2 regions of the Micromonospora globbae genome follow, and region 2 is predicted to be linked to the other one. Evidence: riboswitches for the same ligand, from Rfam matches in the RefSeq annotation. Region 2 holds a riboswitch; the other holds the start of a gene.

Region 1 (6,893 bases), 330 kb from region 2:
CGGCCGACGTGCGCGTCACGCACGGCACCGAGCCGGAGCTGACCCGCCTCCCCTCCCGTGGGGCCGCCCGCCGGCGGCGAGGTCCCACACCTGCCCAACCCTCGTCGTGAAAGGACCGCCGTGGGCGCCGACGACCGCGGGACCCGCCCGCACCCCCTCCGGGAGCTGCTGCTCGTCGCCGCGCTGTTCCTGGCGTACAAGCTCGGACGGCTGGTCGCGGTCGGGGACCTCTCCAGCGCGTACGCCAACGCCACACACGTCTGGGGGCTGGAGCGCGCCGTGCGACTGCCCGACGAGGCCACCCTGCAGGGGATCCTGCTGTCGCACGACCACCTGGTCCGCGCCGCGAACCGCTTCTACGCCTCGGTGCACTTTCCCGCCACCGCGGCGCTACTGCTGTTCACGTACCTGTTCCGGCCCGCCCTGTACCGGTGGGCCCGGACGCTCCTCGCGGCGCTGACCGCCGTGGGCTTCGCCATCCAGGCGCTCGTGCCCATGGCGCCGCCGCGGCTGCTGTCCGCCACCGGAGTGCTCGACACGGGAAAGCTCGTGGGCCCCCGCGCCTACGGTGATCCCGCCACCGACACCCTCTCCAACCAGTACGCCGCCATGCCCTCCCTGCACGTCGGCTGGGCCGCGGTGGTCGCCATCGTCCTGGTCGCCGCCGGCCGCAGCCGCTGGCGGTGGCTCTGGCTGCTGCACCCGGTGCTCACCCTCGCCGTCGTCGTGGTGACCGGGAACCACTACTGGCTCGACGCCGTCGCCGCCCTGGCCCTGCTCGGCACCATCCTGCTGCTTGCACCGGGACCGCGGACCGCGCCGGCCGCCCGGGCGGCGACCGTGCCCGGAACGCGGACGGCGATCGCGCTCGCGACCCGCGCACGGGCGGCGATGACGCCCGCCATCCGATGGGGGAGGGCGGCCGCACCCGGGACGGCGGCCGTATCAGGGAGGGCGACTGCTCCCGGGAGGGCGGCAGCATCAGGGACGGCGACCCCACCCGGGACGGCCTTCGCGCCCGCCCCGATGCCGCGGACGGCGCCTGTCGTGCCTCCGGCGTCGACGGTCGTGGATCCGGCGCCGTCGCTGGCCGCCGTCACCCGGACCGGGTCGCCCGGCGGCCACCCGGCGATCCCGGGCGGCCCCGGCTGGCGTACCGCCTCACGCCCGTTGGAACCCGAGCCGGCCGTCACCGAGGGGGCCTGAACCCGTCCGGTGCTCGCCCCGCCGTCAGGCGGGCTGCTCGGCCGCGGTGGCGCCCGCCGCAGGGCGGTCGGGGCCCGGCTCACCGGCCGGGTCGGTCGGGTCCGGGTCCGGTTGCTCCGGTGCGGCCCGTTCGGGCGGGTCGCTCAACTGCTCGCGCAGGTAGTTCCAGATCACGGCGACCAGCGCGGCGGCCGGCACCGCCAGCAGGCTGCCCACGATGCCGGCCAGGCTGCCGCCCAGCGTCACCGCGAGCAGGACGACCGCCGCGTGCAGGCCGAGCCCGCGGCTCTGCACCATGGGCTGGAAGACGTTCCCTTCGAGCTGCTGCACCGCCACGATGATGGCGAGCACGATGAGCGCGTCGGTCAGGCCGTTCGACACCAGTGCGATGAGGACGGCGACGAACCCGGCGAACAGGGCACCCACGATGGGGACGAACGCCGCCACGAACGTCAGCACGGCCAGGGGCAGCACCAGCGGCACCCCGACGATCCACAGGCCGAGGCCGATGAAGACGGCGTCCAACAGACCGACGAACGCCTGGGACCGCACGAACGCGCCCAGGGTGTCCCAGCTGCGGGCCGCCACGGTGGGCACGTCCACGGCGAGGCGGCCGGGGAGCTGGCGGGTGAGCCAGGGCAGGAACCGGGGGCCGTCCTTGAGGAAGAAGAACATGAGGAACACCGCCAGGACGGCGGTGACGACCCCGTTGACGATCGTCCCCACACCCGTGACCGTGGCGGTCACGATGCTGCCCACGCTGTCCTGGACACGGGCGACCCCGGCGTCGAGCGCCTCGCTGATCTCGTCGTCGCCGATGTTCAGCGGCGGGCCGGAGGCCCACTCGCGCAGGTGCTGGATCCCGTCGACGACCCCGTCGGCCAGCTCGCCGGACTGCGACGCGACCGGCACCGCGATGAGCACCACGATCCCGGCGGCGGCGAGGAGGAACAGCAGGGTCACGGTCGACGCGGCCAGCGCCGGGCGCCAGCCGTGCCGGCGCAGGAAGCGGGCCAGCGGCCAGGTCAACGTGGTCAGGAGCAGGGCGATCACGAGCGGCCAGACGACCGACCACATCCGGCCCATGATCCACAGGACCACCCCGGTGCCCAGCAGGACCAGCAGCATGTCCAGGGAGACGCGTGCCGAGGCCCGCAGGGCGGCCCGCGTCTTCGAGGCGTTCAGCGAGGAAGGCATCGGCATAACCCTAGACATCCTCGTCGAGCCGGCGCCGCCCGGCGTCGTAGAAGAGCGGTGACCGGCATCACGGACCGCCGACCGGCGCACGGACGAGCGGTGACCGGCATCGCGGGCCCGCGCCGCCCCGCGTCACGGACGAGCACCGGCCCGCGTCACGGGCCGGCGTACGTCGCCCGAAAGGGCGTGCGACGCGGACACGGCGGTGTGGTGCCGGGGCCGCGCCCCGACACCACACCCGTGCTCCGGCCCGGCGACGCCGGGCCCACCGGCGCTACTCCAGCGGCGGCAGGTTCGACGGCGGCAGGCTCGGCCCGAGGTCAGGGGCGGTCTCGGTGGAGACGACCCGCCGGGGCGGCCAGGTGACCCCGCGCGGCGGCCAGGACTGCCGGGTCCGCTCCAGGAACCACTTCGGCGGCTCGTACAGGGGCAGCTCGTAGTCGTTCGGCAGCATGCTCTTCCACTTGATCTTCGCCGTACGCCGCTCGAACTCCTCCTTCATCTCGGCGATGACCGTCGGCTGGGTCAGCAGATCGACGGTGGTGGCGGCCAGGTACTTGGCGGCGGCCAGCATGGACACGTGCCCGGCGTGCGACGCCGCCGTGGCGGTGTGGTGCCACGAGTGGTTCTTCGTGCCGCCGGGCTGGTGGGCGGTGCCCATGGAGATGGTGGGCACCTGCCAGCTGATGTCGGCGACGTCGGTGGAGCCGCCGCCCATGAACACCGGCGCCGGGGGCCGGAGCTCACTGATCGTGGAGGAGAAGCCGGTCTCCGCCGACCCGTTCGACCTCTGCAACGCCTTGCCGAAGCGCTGGTCGGCCTCCGAGAACGTCGGCGCGCCGACCTGCGTCATGTTGGCGTACATCAACTCGGCGCCGCGCTTGTTGCCGAGCTTGTTCCAGACGCCGCCCATGATGCGGTACTGCATGCGGGTGCCGGTGGCCAGGGCGGCCGCCTCGGCACACTTGACGATCTTGTCCATGAGGATCTTGGCGCGGGCCGGGCTGCCCTCCCGCGCGTAGTACCAGATGCTCGACAGCGTCGGGAAGACGTTCGGCGCCTGCCCGGTCTGGCGGATGGCGTGGTGCATGCGGGCGGTGTGGGCCATGTCGCTCTCCCGCAGGAACTCGGTGAGCATCGCCATCGCCGTGACCGCGTCCTGGGTGGAGCGGGTGCTCAACGGGGAGCCGCCGTGGCCGTCGGTGCCCAGGAACTGGAACGCGACGCTGTACATCGCGTTGCCCGAGCCCCAGCTGGTGCTGTTGCCGGTGGCCGGGTGCCAGTCGACGAAGGCGTCCAGGCCCCGGTAGACGCCCGCCTTCACGGCGACCGACTTGCCGACCAGCTGCTCCTCGGCCGTGGAGCCGAAGAACTTGATGGTGCCGTCGAGGTTGCGGGCCTTCATCGCCTTCGCGGTCGCCACCGCCGCGCCGGCCGCCGCGGCGCCCAGCGCGCAGTGCCCGCAGCCGTGGCCGAAGCCGTACGTGGGCGAGTAGGGGTCGTGGTGGTAGACGAGCGGGGAGTGCTGCGGGTTGGACTTCTCCTGCGACAGCCCCGGCAGCGCGTCGTACTCACCGCTGAAGCCGATCACCGGCTTGCCGGTGCCGTTGCTGAACGTCGCCACGAACGCGGTGGGCATGCCGCCCGACCCCCACTCGATCGTGAAGCCGTTCGCCTTCAGGAACTGCGCCTCGGCCCACGACGAGTTCCACTCGGCCAGGGAGGGCTCCGCGTACTCCCAGATCCGGTCGTTCAGGCCGATGATGCGGTCGGACTCGCGGTCGATCCACGAGAGGGCCGCGTCCTTCGCCTGTGAGTCGACGGCCAGACCCGTCGGCGCCTCGTAGTTCACGGGATCGGCCGGCATCGTCGCGGGGTCGAGCGCGAGATCCGACGCGGCGGCCAGGGCCGGGTCCGACGTCAGGATGGGAGCGACCGCGAGCCCGGCGCCGGCGGCGCCGAGGAGCCCGAGCAGATCGCGACGGCTGTACCCGGACGAATCGAGATGATCGGTTTCACACACGTTGCTCTCCTCGACCAGAAGCTGATCAACCGGACAGTGACAGCGGGTCGTCGGCATGCCGAAATGGTGAGCAACGGGCAATCCGAAATGGAGGATCCCGCGGAGGAGTGACAAATTGGGGGTCGACGGAAAAGGGCATGACGTTGAGCCGACTGTCGATTGGACGCAACGGGCGCCCACCGTCCCCACTGTCTGTTTACCTGAGAGTGTCACCAGCTCGCGCTGGCTTCCCCCTTCGGTGAGCGGCATACGCCGCTGCTCTCCAGTGGCGCCTCGGAACTGCAGTACCTGGGCCTGAGAGATTCCGGGAAGTTGCTCCTTCGGCGCCTCCCTTGGCCAGAGGGAGGACTCTCCTGCAGCTCCTCAAACGGCTAGTGTCGATCCAAACCAACAGGGCCCGCGGATGTCAACCCTCATCCCATGGTTGCCCGTAAAAGATTATTACCGACGCCAATGCGTATCTGGTCGTGAACCCGCACGGTCGGTGGTGCGGTCGCGCGCCGCGCCACGCCCGGCCGCCGGGAGCGGTGTCGCGGGTGTCCGGCGCCGGGGCGCCGCTTCGACGTACCGGTGGCAGGCACCGCCGTCGAAGGGATCGCCATGACCACGAAGCAGTTGTCGCCGGGCCGCGTCCGTCACCTGCGGTGGATACCGCAGGTGCCGCTGGCGCTCGCGATGGTCGCCGCAGGAACGGCCAAGCTCGGCGGCAATCCCGCCATGGTGGCGATGTTCGACGACATCGGCGCCGGGCAGTGGTTCCGCTACGCGGTGGGCGCACTGGAGGTCGCCGGCGGGGTGGGCCTGGTGATCCCCCGGCTGGCCGGCTACGCGGCGCTCGGTCTCGTGTGCCTGCTGGCCGGCGCGGTCGTCACCAACGTGGCCGTGCTCCGTACGTCGCCGGTGGTCGCGCTGGCGCACCTGGCCGCCGCCGTGCTGGTCGCCTGGCTCCGCCGCCCGCCCCTCGTGTCGCGGAGCGATCACGCGCGCCGGCCGTGACCCGGCCTGCGATCAGGGCGAATATCTGTTGATCTCTATTGCCCGTCCGCCCCACGAGTGGTAGTCATGTCGGAGCGGGTTGATCACCGAGTGGTCGGGGAGGTGGCGATGATCGTTGTCGTCCCCTGGCCGAACGGCGGGCACCGCGCCGCCGCCCGACCCTGCGCCGGCGCCTCCGGCGCACCTCACCCACGCGCGACCGGCACCGCCGGGTCCGTCCGGTAGGGACAGGCCGCCGTGCTGGGAGTCCGCGAACCGGCAGTCGCCGCGGCGCCTCGGGCGCCGACCCCGCGGATGCCACGAGCCGATCCACCCGGATCGCCCCACCACCGCACCGTCCCTTTCGAGAAAGGTGGACCACCCCCATGGACCACGCGCAGAACGACGGGCTGAGCCGGCGCCGCATCCTGGGCGGCGCAGCCGGACTGGCCGCCGGCGCCGCCGCCGTCGCGGCGGGACTGCCGACCGGCGGCGCGACCGCGGCCGGGAAGGGCGGATCCGATCTCGCCCGCTGGCGCCGGCAGGCGGCACACGTGACGATCACCCGCGACGACTGGGGCATCCCGCACGTGACCGGCAGGACGGACGCCGACGCCGTGTTCGGGATGATGTACGCCCAGGCCGAGGACGACTTCAACCGGATCGAGCGCAACTACCTGGTGAGCCTCGGCCGTCTCGCCGAGGCCGAGGGCGAGAGCGCGATCTGGCAGGACCTGCGCCAGCGGCTGTTCATCGACCCCGAGACCCTGAAGAGGTACTACGCCGCCTGCCCCGACTGGCTGCGGAAGCTCATGCAGGCCTGGGCGGACGGCCTCAACTACTACCTCGCGACCCACCCCGAGGTGCGCCCGCGCGTCATCACGCGGTTCGAGCCGTGGATGCCGCTGAGCTTCTCCGAGGGCAGCATCGGCGGCGACATCGAGCGGGTGCCGCTCAGCCAGCTCCAGGCGTTCTACGAGGGGCGTTCGGCGCCGATGACCGACGAGGAACGCGGGTTGCTGTTCCGCGAGCCCAGCGGCTCCAACGGCATGGCCATCGCGCCCAGCCACACCCGTGACGGCCACGCGCTGCTGCTGATCAACCCGCACACCAGCTTCTTCTTCCGCTCCGAGCAGCACGTGACCAGCGGCGAGGGGCTCGACGTCTACGGCGCGGCCACCTGGGGCCAGTTCTTCATCTACCAGGGCTTCAACGCCCACACCGGATGGATGCACACGTCCAGCGGCGTCGACAACGTCGACGAGTTCGCCGAGACGATCGTGACCGGGCCGGACGGCCGCCGCTCCTACCGGTACGGCACGCGGCTGCGGCCGGTGACCACGAAGACGATCACGCTGTCCTACCGTACGGCCGAGGGCGGGCTGGCGCGCCGGCGGTTCACGACGTACGCCACCCACCACGGGCCCATCGTGCGAGAGGCCGACGGCAAGTGGATCGCGTTCGCCCTCATGAACCGGCCCGTCGAGGCGCT
Region 2 (6,893 bases):
TACGGCGCCAGGTGTGCCCGCACCGCCACCGGCCCCACACCCGGCCCGCCGCCGCCGTGCGGGATGCAGAACGTCTTGTGCAGGTTCAGGTGCGACACGTCGGCACCGAACTTCCCCGGCTTGGCGAACCCGACCAGCGCGTTGAGGTTCGCCCCGTCGACGTACACCTGCCCGCCGGCGTCGTGCACCTTCGCGCACAGCTGGGCGATGCCCGTCTCGTACACCCCGTGCGTCGACGGGTACGTCACCATGATCGCCGCCAGGGCGTCCCGATGCTTGTCGATCTTCGCGTCGAGGTCCACCAGGTCCACGTTGCCGTCGGCGTCGCACGCCACCACGACCACCCGCATGCCGGCCATGACGGCGCTGGCCGCGTTCGTGCCGTGCGCCGACGACGGGATCAGGCACACGTCCCGGTGCCCCTCGCCCCGGTCCCGGTGGTACGCGCGGATCGCCAGCAGCCCGGCCAGCTCCCCCTGCGACCCAGCGTTGGGCTGCACGCTCACCGCGTCGTAGCCCGTCACCTCGGCCAGCCACCCCTCCAACTGGGCGATCATCTCCCGGTAGCCGGCGGTCTGCTCGGCCGGCGCGAACGGGTGGACGTGCGCGAACTCCGCCCAGCTGATCGGCTCCATCTCGGTGGTGGCGTTCAGCTTCATCGTGCACGAGCCCAGCGGGATCATGCCGCGGTCCAGGGCGTAGTCGAAGTCGGCCAGCCGCCGCAGGTACCGCAGCATCGCCGTCTCCGAGTGGTGGCTGGTGAACACCGGGTGGGTGAGGAACTCCGACGTACGGGCCAGGCCCGCCGGCAGCGCCTCCTCGGCCCCCGCCCCCGGGGCGGGCACCCCGAACGCGGCGCACACCACGGCCAGGTGCGCGTCGGTGGTCGTCTCGTCGCACGACACACCGACGTGGTCGGCGTCGGCCAGCCGCAGGTTCACCCCCCGCTCGGCGGCGGCCGCCACGACCGCCTCCGCGCCGCCGGGCACCCGCGCCAGCACCGTGTCGAAGAACGCGTCGTGCACCACCTCGACGCCGCCGCCGCGCAGCGCCGCCGCGAGCCGCGCCGCCATCGCGTGCGTACGCCGGGCGATGCGCCGCAGCCCGTCCGGGCCGTGGTACACCGCGTACATGCCGGCCATCACCGCCAGCAGCACCTGCGCCGTGCAGATGTTGCTGGTCGCCTTCTCCCGCCGGATGTGCTGCTCACGGGTCTGCAACGCCAGCCGGTAGGCCGGGTTGCCGTCCGCGTCGCGGGACACACCCACCAGCCGGCCGGGCAGCATCCGCTCCAGCCCCGACCGCACCGCCAGGTAGCCGGCGTGCGGGCCACCGAACCCCATCGGTACGCCGAACCGCTGCGTGGTGCCGGCGGCGATGTCCGCGCCGATCTCGCCGGGCGGGCGCAGCAGCGTCAACGCCAGCAGGTCCGCGGCGACGGTCACCAGCGCGCCGGCCCCGTGCGCCGCCGCCACGAGGGCCGCGTGGTCGCGGACCGCACCGGACGCACCCGGGTATTGCAGGTGCAGACCGAAGAACTCCCCGGGCAGCTCCTCGACGTCCAGGTCGAGCACCCGCACCTCGATGCCGAGCGGCTCCGCCCGGCTGCTGATCACCGCGATGGTCTGCGGCAGCGCGTCGGCGTCGACCACGTACACCGGGCTCTTGCTCTTCGACGCCCGGCGGGCGAGGGTCATGGCCTCGGCCGCGGCGGTGCCCTCGTCGAGCATCGAGGCGTTCGCGGTGGCCAGACCGGTCAGGTCGGTCACCATCGTCTGGAAGTTCAGCAGCGCCTCCAACCGGCCCTGGCTGATCTCCGGCTGGTACGGCGTGTACGCCGTGTACCACGCCGGGTCCTCCAGCACGTTGCGGCGGATCACCGCCGGGGTGTGCGTGCCGTGGTAGCCCAGGCCGATCATGGAGACGGCGACGGTGTTGCGGGCCGCGAGGGCCCTCAGCTCGGCGAGCGCCTCGGCCTCGGTGGCCGGCTCCGGCAGGTCCAGGGTGCCGTGCCAGCGGATCACCTCGGGGATCGCCGCGTCCATCAGCTCGTCGATCGAGCTGTAGCCGACGGTCTCCAGCATCCGGCGTTCGTCGTCCGGGCCGGGGCCGATGTGACGGGTGGCGAACTGCTCTGTGGTCATGGGCTGCGCTCCCGGGGCGAGGTCGACAGTCGGCCTCCCCCTCTGTCGCGCCCGCACGGCGCTCCACAGTGCCTGCCCCACGAGGTCCTTTTGCCTGAGAGGTTCCGGGGAGGATTTGCCCCTTCGGCGCCGCCCCGGGTACTGCTGGGCGGTCTCTCCCCCGTGGGTGTTACCGGCATGGTCAACGCTACCAGCGGGAGGGTTTCCCACGGATGTCGTACCCCGGTGGCGGTGATCATGCCTGGTCCCGGGGTCGGCGGCAGCCCCGGCCGCCGGGCCCGCCCCGGCGGGGTCCCCGGTCGGGTCGGCCGGCCGGCGCGGGTGCGGCTGTCGGGCCCGGCCCGGTCGGGCTCCACGCGCGGGTCAGCCGGTTGCGGCCACCACCCGGGCCGTGCCCGGCTCCGCCGCGACGGCGCGGTCGGCCAGCGCCGGCAGCACCCGGCCCAGCGGCGCGTCCACGGTCAGCGCCGCGTACGCGTCACCGCGCGTCGGACCCTGGTTGACGATCACCACGGGAATGCCGAGCTTCGCCGCCCGCAGCACGAACCGCCGCCCCGACATCACCGTCAACGACGAGCCCAGCACCAGCAGCAGCCGCGCCCGCTCCACCAGTGCGAAGCAGCGCGCCACCCGGGGCGCAGGCACGGTCTCGCCGAAGAACACCACGTCCGGTTTCAGCGTGCCCGTGCCGCAGAACGTGCAGTCGACCACCCGGAACGCCGCTTCCGCGGCCTCGTCGAGGTCCACGTCGCCGTCGGGGTTGACGGCGGCCACCCGCGCGTCGAACCCGGGGTTCGCCTCCCGCAGCCGCCGGTCCAGTTCCTCCCGCGAGGTCCGGTTGCCGCAGTCGAGGCACACCACCTCGTCGAGGCGGCCGTGCAGCTCCACCACCTCCGGGCTGCCCGCCGCCGTGTGCAACCCGTCGACGTTCTGCGTGATCACCGCGTCGACCAGGCCGCCGTGCTGCAACCGGGCCACCGCCCGGTGCCCGTCGTTCGGCTGTGCCCGCGCCATCAACCGCCACCCCAGGTGGCTGCGCGCCCAGTAGCGCCGCCGGGCCAGCGGATCCCGGGTGAACGTCTGGTACGTCATCGGGGTGTGCCGCCGCGCCACCCCGCTGGGCCCCCGGTAGTCGGGGATGCCCGACTCGGTGGACAGACCCGCCCCGCTGAGCACCACGACACCGCCGCCGGCCACCCGCTCGACCAGCTCGTCGATCGTCTCCGTCACGCGTCCATGCTGCCTCACCGAGCCCCGCCCGGCGAACGCGCGGCCCGTGCCGGGCCTCGCTCACAGGGCGATGGCGCGTGCTCGGGCCCTACCTCGCACCGATCGCTGCGGCGCTGGGCTCGCCCACCCGGCGACAGGGCGCGGCTCGCCGGCGCGGCGACCAGGACCGGCGGCTAGGTTGCAGGTATGCGCGTCGTCATCGCCGGAGGGCACGGCAAGATCGCCCGGCTGCTGCTGCGGGAACTCGCCGGCCGCGGCGACACCGCCGTCGGCCTGATCCGCAACCCCGACCACGCCGCCGACCTGACCGCCGTCGGCGCCCAGCCGGTCCTCGCCGACCTGGAGCGCGTCGGCGTCGACGAGCTGGCCGGTCACCTCGCCGGCGCCGACGCGGTGGTCCACGCCGACGGCGCCGGCCCGGGCAGCGGCGCCGCCCGCAAGGACACCGTCGACCGGGCCGCCGCCGTGCTGCTCGCCGACGCCGCGCAACGCGCCGGCGTCCGCCGCTACCTGCTGGTCTCCTCGATGGGCGTGGAGGACGCGCCGCGCCCGGGCACCGACGAGGTGTTCGCCGCCTACCTGCGGGCGAAGAAGGCCGCCGAGGACGACGTCACCGGCCGTGACCTCGACTGGACGGTGCTGCGACCCGGCCGGCTCACCGACGACCCGCCGACCGGGCGCGTCACCCTGGAGCGGCGCGTGCCCCGCGGCGCCGTCACCCGCGCCGACGTGGCCGGGGTGCTGGTCGCCCTCCTCGACGCCCCGGCGACCGCCGGCCTCGTCCTGGAACTCGTCAACGGCGACACCCCGGTGGCCGAAGCCGTAACGACGGCCACCCGCTGACCCCCGGTCCCCCACGTCCCCGGTCCCCGTGTCCCCGTGCCGGGCGCGCGGCCCCGGTGATCGCGTGGCCCGGGTGATCATGAAGTTACCGCCACGACACGCCGACGGCGCCGGCAATAACCTCATGATCACCGGAGAGGGTCCAGGCGGGTGGCCCGGAGACGGGGGTGGGGTCAGCGTTGCTGGTGTCGCGGAGGTAGCGCCGTCTGCTGGGCTCCCGCGCCCACCGCCTCCCCCACGAGCCGGTTCACCGTACGCGCCAACTGCTCACTGCCGTCGTCGAGATGCCGCGCCGCCGCCTGCATGTGGGAGATCATCATCTCGCCGAAGATCCGCAGCGCCTCCCGGGTCGCCACCGAGTCGTCGAAGCTCGGCCCCGCCGCGCTCCGGTACTCCGACACCGCCCGCTCGGCCTCCTGCCTCGCCTCCTCGACCGCCGCCTGCATGTAGCTCTCGTACTGGGCGCGCGCGTACTCCGCGACCCGGCGCGCGTAGTCGTGCGCCTGCGCGATGATCTGCTCCGCCTCCCGCTGCGCCGCCGAGAGCAGGTTCACCTCCTTCGCGGCCGGCATGGGCACCGCGGCGTTCTTGCTCGGGATCACCCCGTGCCGGTGCAGCTCCACCCGGTCGGTGAGCCGCTCGTTCTCCGCCCGCAGGTTCGCGATCTGCGTCGACAGCAGGTCCAGCTCGTCGGCCACCTGCATCCGGAACCGGTCCACCTCGGCGTTGTCGTACCCGCGGCGGGTGAACGACGCCGACGAGAACTCCCACCGGCGCACCCGGTCGGCCGTCATCCGCACCTGGACACCGCCGGGCGCCTGCACCCCGTCGTACCTGCTGATCGTCGTCACCGGGCTGACCTTTCGTTCACGGCCACGGCGCTCGCGAGCCTGCTCGTCGCGCTCACCGGGCACCTCCGGGGGAGTTGTCAGGGACGACGGCCTCGTCCACCGCCGTCCGCCACGCCGGCCCGTACCAGTGCTGGCCGAACCCCTCGTGGTGCAGCTGCCCGGCGTGGTAGCCGGCCTGGGTCAACGCCTGCACCGAGTGGGCGACCATCTCGTCCGAGCCGCACACGAACACGTGCCGCGACCGCCAGTCCCCGTCGGCCAGCGCCCGGTCGGCCACGTGCTGGAACCCGCCCGGCCGCAGCGGGTCCATGCTGACCACGTACGTCACCGTCAGCCACGGGAACGACGCCGCCAACTTGTCGATCGCGTCGCTGTCGTAGAACTCGCTGCGCGAGCGGGCCCCCACGTACAGGTCGACGCGGCGCTGCGAGCCCTCGGCCGCCACCTGTTCCACGAGCGCCTTCACCGGCGCCCAGCCGGTGCCGCCGGCCAGCAGCAGCAGGTCGCTGGACCCGGCCGACCACAGCGTCAACCGGTCACCCACGGGCGCGGCCAGGTGCAACTGGTCACCCACCGCCGACCCGTACACCAGCCGCGACGACACGGCGCCGCCCGGCGCCGCCCGCACGTGCAGCTCCAGCGTGCCGTCCGCCCGCGGCGCGTTCGCCGGCGAGTAGTACCGCCACGACCGCACCGTCGGATGCGACACCCCGATCGACTGTCCCGGCGTGAACGGCAGGAGGTACTGCGGCCGCAGCGTCAGCACCGCCACGTCGAACGTACGCCGCTCGTGCGCCACGATCTCGGCGACCCACCACGGCGGGTTCACCGCCTCCGCCGCCTGCGCCGCCTCGATCATGACCTGGGACACCAGCCCGTACGCCGCCGCCCAGTCCTGGGCCAGCTCCTCGGACCACTGGTCGCCCAGGAAGTGCGCCAGCGTGGCGAGCAGCGCCTCACCGACGGCCGGGTAGTGCTCGGGCCGCACCGCGAACTTGCGGTGGTCGGCGCCGAGGTCCCGCAGGAACCCCACGAGCCGGTCCACCTGGTCCACGTTGGTCACGATGTGCGCCAACGCGGTCACCAGCCGGTCCCGCTGACCGGCCATGTTCGTGGGGAACATCTGCCGGGTCTCGGGGTGGGTCAGGAACAACGTCGAGTAGAAGTAGAGCGGCACCTGGTCGCCGTGCGCGGCGACCAGGGACCAGCTCTGCTTGAGCCGTGCCGCGTCCACGCTCAGACGCCCGGACGGTTCCCGGTGGTCACCACCTGGTCCTGCACCTCACCCAGCACCGCCTGCACGTGCGCCAGCACGTCCGCCGGCACCCCCAGCTCGGTCAGCGTCGTGATGAGGTGCGCACCGACCTTCGCGTAGTGCGCCACCGGAATGTTCAACGGCTTGTGCGCCTCGGCCAACCCCCGGCCGGCGTACTCGTTCGGCCCACCGAGCACCACGGTCAGCATCAGCGCCAGGTGCCGGCGCTGACCCACCATGTCCACATCGGTGAAGTACCCGGCGAGCTCCGGGTCGGCGAGCACCTTCTCGTAGAACAGCTCGACGGCCGCCTTCACCGAGCTGGCACCGCCGATCCGCTCGTAGTGCGAGACAGGGGTGGTTGCGTCCGTAACCGTCACGGTCGTTCCTTCCTGGAGGGGTCGCGCGAGGGTGGCGCGGAGGGGCAACGGCCAGCCCGGTCGGCAGGCGACGCCGCGACGACGCGCACCCACCCGGGCCAACCGCGTGACGGACCATAGCGCGTCGCGCCGCGCCGGTCATGGCCCCCCTATCGGATTCCTGACACCGTCCACCACGTACGGTGACGAA

Evidence for each region. A riboswitch is a leader RNA that binds a small molecule or an ion and turns the genes downstream of it on or off. The one in region 2 is predicted to bind glycine.
Region 1: another riboswitch for glycine. It lies ahead of OG994_RS10135 (amidohydrolase); the one in region 2 lies ahead of gcvP (aminomethyl-transferring glycine dehydrogenase).

What each region holds. Positions count from the first base shown of each region.
Region 1 covers NZ_CP108084.1:2,275,700-2,282,592, reverse strand. The annotation lists gene OG994_RS10145 (phosphatase PAP2 family protein) at 121-1,206, shown strand; gene OG994_RS10140 (AI-2E family transporter) at 1,231-2,403, opposite strand; gene OG994_RS10135 (amidohydrolase) at 2,678-4,426, opposite strand; glycine riboswitch at 4,699-4,792, opposite strand; gene OG994_RS10130 (DoxX family protein) at 5,027-5,422, shown strand; gene OG994_RS10125 (penicillin acylase family protein) at 5,788-6,893, shown strand, end outside.
Region 2 covers NZ_CP108084.1:1,948,098-1,954,990, forward strand. The annotation lists gene gcvP (aminomethyl-transferring glycine dehydrogenase) at 1-2,144, opposite strand, end outside; glycine riboswitch at 2,217-2,315, opposite strand; gene OG994_RS08675 (NAD-dependent protein deacetylase) at 2,508-3,392, opposite strand; gene OG994_RS08680 (SDR family oxidoreductase) at 3,561-4,217, shown strand; gene OG994_RS08685 (DivIVA domain-containing protein) at 4,391-5,068, opposite strand; gene OG994_RS08690 (globin domain-containing protein) at 5,121-6,302, opposite strand; gene OG994_RS08695 (group I truncated hemoglobin) at 6,305-6,703, opposite strand.